Regions from separate parts of the Shewanella sp. ISTPL2 genome, predicted to be linked through region 2. Evidence: predicted binding sites of a transcription regulator. Region 2 holds the regulator's gene; each other region holds the start of a gene.
The links. The regulator LexA, encoded in region 2, represses DNA repair genes until DNA is damaged. The targets are predictions, from matches to a motif close to TACTGTATNNNNATACAGTA.
Positions count from the first base shown of each region.

Region 1: HUB64_RS09020 (YebG family protein) is a predicted target of LexA. The motif match lies at 1,226-1,245, and genes of this name have one in related genera.
Region 3: recA (recombinase RecA) is a predicted target of LexA. The motif match lies at 671-690, and genes of this name have one in related genera.

Region 1 covers NZ_JAAPAV010000001.1:2,021,472-2,023,747, reverse strand. Annotated here, with positions in the region: gene proQ (RNA chaperone ProQ) at 1-158, opposite strand, end outside; gene HUB64_RS09025 (GAF domain-containing protein) at 439-897, opposite strand; gene HUB64_RS09020 (YebG family protein) at 915-1,214, opposite strand; gene HUB64_RS09015 (paraquat-inducible protein A) at 1,422-2,054, shown strand; gene HUB64_RS09010 (paraquat-inducible protein A) at 2,056-2,276, shown strand, end outside.
Region 2 covers NZ_JAAPAV010000002.1:213,733-216,008, forward strand. Annotated here, with positions in the region: gene HUB64_RS22790 (cell division inhibitor SulA) at 1-502, opposite strand, end outside; gene lexA (transcriptional repressor LexA) at 499-1,119, opposite strand; gene plsB (glycerol-3-phosphate 1-O-acyltransferase PlsB) at 1,280-2,276, shown strand, end outside.
Region 3 covers NZ_JAAPAV010000001.1:4,139,392-4,141,667, forward strand. Annotated here, with positions in the region: gene mutS (DNA mismatch repair protein MutS) at 1-395, opposite strand, end outside; gene recA (recombinase RecA) at 798-1,865, shown strand; gene HUB64_RS18225 (regulatory protein RecX) at 1,940-2,276, shown strand, end outside.

The DNA of each region.
Region 1 (2,276 bases), on a different contig from region 2:
CTGACTTTAGAATCATCAGCCAACCTTTCAGCCAAATCTTGAAACAATCCGATTTTTAATGGCTTAGTTTCACCTTCAGCAATAAAGCACAAAGGAAATGTTTCATACAAATACGCCAAAATTGCATTGGTGTCGGTCAACTTTTCTGTTGATTCCATCATTACTTCCACAGTCAAAAAGGGACATCGATTCGAGGTGATATATATCAGCTTCTTACATGTCGTTTATCTTCGTTAAACTCAATATTGAGTCAACGTACAAATTAGCATCCTAGCCGCGTTTACTAAAGTTAAAAAATATACCTTAACAAATTTTGACAGCTCAAAACACTAAGCTTATTCATTGCATGCCAATCAAACCAGCTTAATGCGTGCAGGCGCATATTATAAGGCGCACGCCACCGATTGCGACTATGAATTATGCGTTATTGTACGCAAATTAATCAAATAGGCAGTTTTCAAAACTTTTAACCAGTAATTCCAGCCCCTTTTGGTCTTCTTCATCGAAACGATCGAAGATAGGACTGTCAATATCGAGCACGGCAACCACGTTACCTTGCGCACGAACTGGCACAACTATTTCAGAATTACTGGCAGAATCACAGGCAATATGACCATCAAATTGATGGACATCGGCCACTCGCTGAGTTTGATTAGTGAATGCTGCAGTACCACACACACCTTTTCCTAACGGAATGCGTGTACAAGCCACTTTACCTTGAAACGGGCCTAATACTAGTTGTTCGCCACGCATGACGTAGAATCCCACCCAGTTCAGCTCAGTTAAATTATCATTGAGCAAGGCTGAAAAATTCGCCATCGCCGCAACAAGGTCATCTTCCCCTTCCAACAAGGCCAAGGCTTGACGGTTAAGTGACTCATAAAATTTCGATTTCATTACATTTCCTAACAATTTTATTCTGCTGCTTCGGTCTTTTTAGCCGCTTTTTTCGCTGCAGGCGGATTCGTTGGCGTACTATTAACCTGAACTGCGCCTTTAAGCAAGTTCGTCAGCTCATCTTTATTGTTAGCAAAATAGAATGCGAGCTTTTCGCCCACACTTTCATCTATACCCAAATCAGCTTTTTGAATGAAGGGGATAAGGTTATCGGCGATATCGAGCATCTTATCGTAGGCATCAGCCTCCTTCTTAGATGTGAATGTCATCTTTTCAACCCCTTCTCTGACCACGACAAACTGTGTTATTACTGCCATGACTGCCCTCGCACTGTTTTTATATACAGTAACTAGAGTGACATAGATTGAACTTGTGATGCAAGTGTTCTGATTAATCTGATATTATTAGCGTACTTTCGTTGCCAAGATTATAAAAGCGCTAGACGTGGCTGAACAGCTAACTAGCACGACACTTTGCACCGATCTCGCTGTTATTACTCCTATTAGGCTAATATATATTTTTATATGCATGAAAACGCAGCAGAAAATTCAGTAACCCTATGCCGTTCCTGCGATTTAGCAGTCCGCAAACGTGCCTTGCCTAGCGGCGTTAGAGCACTCTGTCCTCGTTGCAGCACAGCACTTTATGACACGCCATACTGCTCTGTGAATGGTATGTTAGCCCTATGTATTTCGGCATTAGTGTTTTATTTCCCTGCCAATTTTTTACCCGTACTCGAGATCCACTTTTTCGGCAGTATTCGTACTACCACGGTTTTCCAAGGGGCATTTGCAGTATTTGACCAAGGCTATTGGGTTGTAGGTGTCGCCGTACTTGCCGCAGCTGTGATAGGTCCAGGCTTATTACTGTTATCGATATTGACACAGATTTTAATTGTGAAATGGGGATTGAGTAGCCTTTTTTGGCGTAACTCATTGAAGCAGTTATTAAAATTTCATGGTATCTTATCGCAGCTCACTATGCTGGAAATTTATGTGATCAGCTTCTTAGTTTCATCATTTCAGCTATCTGATTTTTCGGACATTTATTTTGGTATGGGCACATTTTGCTTCACTATGCTGTTTCTCGTGACCTTGTTTCTACAAAGAGAATACGACTTAGAACATATGTGGACGTTATTGGAAGGTCATAGCTGATATGAAGCAACAAGGTAAAGATATCGGCCTATGTCTCTGTAAAGTGTGTCGCCAACTCAACAGCAGTGAACTCACGCACTGTCAGCGCTGTGAAACTGAGTTGCACGTCAGAGACTATTCCAGCCTGCAAAAAAGTTGGGCTTTGTTGATTACCGCTGCCATCTTACTGGTGCCAGCCAACATTTACCCTATCACTATGCTGACCAACCAAGGCCAAGTGCG
Region 2 (2,276 bases):
CGCTAAAAAAAGATTGCTGACCGAAGAGATTGCCTTGCTCAATACGTACGTCTGCATGTAAGTGACTGTTTACGTCTTCAAGCACTATGCCCATAGCTCGGGCACTTTTAGCCACGATTTGTAGGCGTCGATTATCCCGCGCATCTAATGATTGAGTCCAAGTAATGACTGCACTGGACGTACCACTTGTCAGGGCTTTTTCCATCGCCCACAGGGTTTCGACTTCATCTTTAGCATGTACCAGCAAAACTCTATCCATACGCACACCTGCACTGGCGAGCATTTGCTTGTAGCCAATACTTGGTGGGTTGATGAGCACTAACCAACGGCCCTGTTGGCTTAACTGAGCGAGTTGTGCACTCAGATGAATTAATTCTTGGCGACCTTGAGTCTTAGTTGGCATACAGGCGATAGGCGCATGGTGCCAGTCATAGTCGGCATCACGGACTTCATCGAGCCACAAGCCCGGATGGCGGGGGGCATTGCCAAGTAGTTTATTCATAGCCAATCTCCATTACGGATCACACCGACGGCGAGTCCTTCAATTGTTAAACTTTGGAAGCCTAAATCCACTTTAATCGGGGAGTAATCTTCATTTTCGGCATGTAGATAGACCACATTACCTTTTTTTTCGAAACGTTTAACAGTGACATCGTCATCGACTCTAGCGACAACCACTTGACCATTCCTAGCTTGTTCTACTTTATGAACTGCCAGCAAATCACCTTCGAGAATGCCGATATTCTTCATGCTGTCGCCCTTTACTCGCAGTAAAAAATCGGCGGCGGGATGGAACATGCTTGGGTCGACTTGGTAGTACTGTTCAACATGTTCTTGGGCGAGGATAGGTTCACCCGCGGCCACTTGGCCGATGAGCGGTAAACCTGTTTCAGTCAAATCTTCGATTTCCGCAGGCAGACGAATGCCCCGAGATGTGCCTGGCATGATCTCAATGCAGCCCTTTTTTGCCAACGCTTTAAGGTGTTCTTCAGCCGCATTGGCGCTCTTAAAACCTAAACGGGTTGCGATTTCTGCCCGAGTGGGTGGCATGCCTGTATCGGCAATATTTCGTTTAATTAGCTCTAAAATTTCAGCTTGGCGTGGCGTCAAAGGTCTCATGGTGTTTCCTGTTTTTCTATACAGTTACTGTTAGTATATACAGTATTATTTGCAGCGCAAGTATTAACCACTTTTTAGCTATATTGGAGAGAATTAGCGAATATTGCCCATAGTCTGGTATTCTATCGGGCTAGTAAACGCACTTAATTGCATAAGAATAATGCCTAAACACGACTCTCTTTGGTTGAAATCATTACGTTGGATCCAAAAACACTTAGTGCACACTATTGTGGTGCCTCAGGATCCCTTTGCCGATCTGAATCTGGATGCTTCCAGACCCCTTGTTTATGTGATGAAAACAGAATCACTCAGTGACATCGCTGCTTTGAGCGAAATAACGGCTAAGTTAGGTTTACCAAGCCCTTATGAGCCTCTAGTGGCTAATGGTGTGACTGCGCCTCGGGTTGTCTGTCTTCAAGGACGTAAGCCACTGTTTGGCGAACGTGCTGGTAATGAGCCTTTCCTCGAATGCTTTATGCGTTTGTTAGCCGTGCATAAGGAACGTCCTGAATTAGATATTCAACTGGTACCCGTGAGCTTGTATTGGGGTCGCACGCCAGGGAAAGAAGACGACACTATGAAGGCGGCCGTATTTGAGCGGGAAAACCCGACTTGGCTGCGCAAGTGCTTGATGATTTTGTTCTTAGGTCGACATAACTTCGTGCAGTTTTCGAATGCCGTATCCCTGCGTTACATGGCTGACGAACATGGCACCGACATGGGGATTGCCCATAAGTTAGCACGGGTTGCACGCGTGCATTTCCGTCGTCAACGTAAGGTAATGACAGGGCCTGTGCTGCCAAACCGCCAAGCACTGTTTCATTCGTTACTCAAATCTGAGTCGCTGCGCAAAGCGATTCAAGAAGAAGCCGCCAGTAAAAAGATTTCTGAGACCCAAGCGCGCGAGACGGCTATTGAGTACCTCGATGAAATAGCAGCCGATTACTCAGACAGTTTAGTGCGTATTGCCGAGCGTTTTTTAACTTGGCTGTGGAACAAGCTTTACAGCGGGATCAACATTAAAGGCGCCGAGCAAGTTCGGCAGTTACACCACGATGGCCACGAGATTGTTTATGTGCCTTGCCATCGCAGCCACATGGATTACCTGCTGTTATCGTATATTTTGTATTATCAAGGCATGGTTCCGCCGCACATTG
Region 3 (2,276 bases), on a different contig from region 2:
TCTTGGCGTTCCTGCAGCAACGCTTCGTCGGTTAAGGTGCCTGGCGTGACAATTCGCACCACTTTACGTTCTACCGGCCCTTTAGATGTCGCGGGATCGCCAATCTGTTCGCAAATCGCAACTGATTGACCAATTTGAACTAATTTTGCAAGATAGCCTTCCACAGCATGGTAAGGAAGTCCCGCCATCGGAATAGGATCGCCACCACTTTTACCGCGCGCAGTGAGTGAAATGCCTAACAGCTCAGAAGCGCGTTTAGCATCGTCATAAAACAACTCGTAGAAGTCACCCATGCGATAAAACAGCAACATATCGTGATGTTCTGCTTTCATCGTCAAGTATTGACGCATCATAGGAGTATGTTTTTCTAAATCATCGGTATCAATTACATTCATTAAATCGTTATCGTCCGTTGTGACTGCCTAAAGGCGATACAGTTTGTGTGGTTAAGGGTGATTAAGCGCTATGGAAGCGGAAGACTGCTGTACAATTTTCAGCTAAAAAGACCACGCAAAATTTGTTGCGCCAATCTTAGCAATAATTTAGCGAAAATTGAGCCCTTAACGATGGATATTGATCAAAGGGAGCTATTATCTGATTTGATATTCGCTAAAACCTTGGCCATATTAAAAATCCTATCAGCTAAAAATAATTCAGTCACAGGTCTTGATACTGTATGATTGTACAGTATACTAGTCAGCAGAATTAAGACAAAAAGCGCGGCTTTTTGAATTACCCGTTTGTAAATTGAATATCACTTTTGACAGCTTAATGCTTGTCTTGATGAGGGAACAGGAATGAAGGTCGATCCAAATAAAGAGAAAGCACTTGCTGCGGTATTGATCCAAATTGAGAAACAATTTGGTAAAGGCTCCATCATGAAGCTGGGCGAAGATCGCTCTATGGATGTTGAGACCATTTCTACCGGTTCTCTGTCTCTGGACGTTGCTTTAGGTGCTGGCGGTTTGCCAATGGGTCGTATCGTTGAGATCTATGGTCCTGAATCATCAGGTAAAACAACACTGACTTTAGAAGTGATTGCGGCAGCGCAACGTGAAGGCAAAACCTGTGCCTTTATCGATGCAGAGCATGCACTAGACCCTATTTATGCTAAAAAATTGGGCGTAGATATTGATAACCTGCTGTGTTCGCAACCGGATACCGGCGAGCAAGCGCTTGAGATTTGTGATGCTTTAACTCGCTCAGGTGCTGTTGACGTTATCGTAGTCGACTCAGTGGCGGCATTAACGCCTAAAGCTGAAATCGAAGGCGAAATTGGTGATTCTCACATGGGCCTAGCGGCGCGTATGATGAGCCAAGCTATGCGTAAACTTGCGGGTAACTTAAAGCAATCTAACACCTTACTTATCTTCATCAACCAAATTCGGATGAAGATTGGTGTGATGTTCGGTAACCCAGAAACTACAACCGGTGGTAATGCGCTGAAGTTTTATGCTTCTGTTCGCCTAGACATTCGCCGCACTGGTGCCATTAAAGACGGCGATGAAGTGGTCGGTAACGAAACTCGCGTTAAAGTGGTGAAAAACAAGGTTGCAGCGCCGTTTAAGCAAGCTGAGTTCCAAATCCTTTATGGCCAAGGTATTAACCGTACTGGTGAGTTAGTAGACTTAGGCGTAGCCCATAAGTTGATTGAAAAAGCGGGCGCTTGGTACAGCTATAAAGGCGATAAAATCGGCCAAGGTCGTGCTAATGCTGGCAAATATCTGACTGAAAACCCAGCTATTGCTGCTGAAATTGACAAGACGCTACGTGAGTTGCTTTTGAGTAATCCGAGTGCCTTGGCTGCCAAAGCTGATGATAGTACTGAGGACAATATTGATTTAGAGACAGGCGAAGTATTCTGAGTCAGTCAGCCCATCAAATTGCGGTCGCGCTGTTAGCGCGCCGCGATTATTCCCGTTTACAAATCCGCGATAAATTGCTCGAAAAAGGTTTCGAACTTAACGATATCGAACCTGTACTCGATGCTTGCGAATCCTCCGGTTTTATTAATGATGCTCGTTATGCCGAACTGTTGGTGCGAAGCCACATCAGTCGAGGCCACGGTGCAATACGCATCCGCCAAGCAATCGCACAGAAAGGCTTATCTAAAGACTGTATTGAAGCCGCTTTGGTTAATTGTGATTGTGACTGGTTTGAGCTAGCAAAAGATAAAGCCACCAAAAAATACGGCATTCCCCGTGTGACAGAAGTGAAGGGCTCTAAAGCTCGGGATCTCATCGCAAAGGAAAAGGCCAAACGAGTGCGTTTTTTAA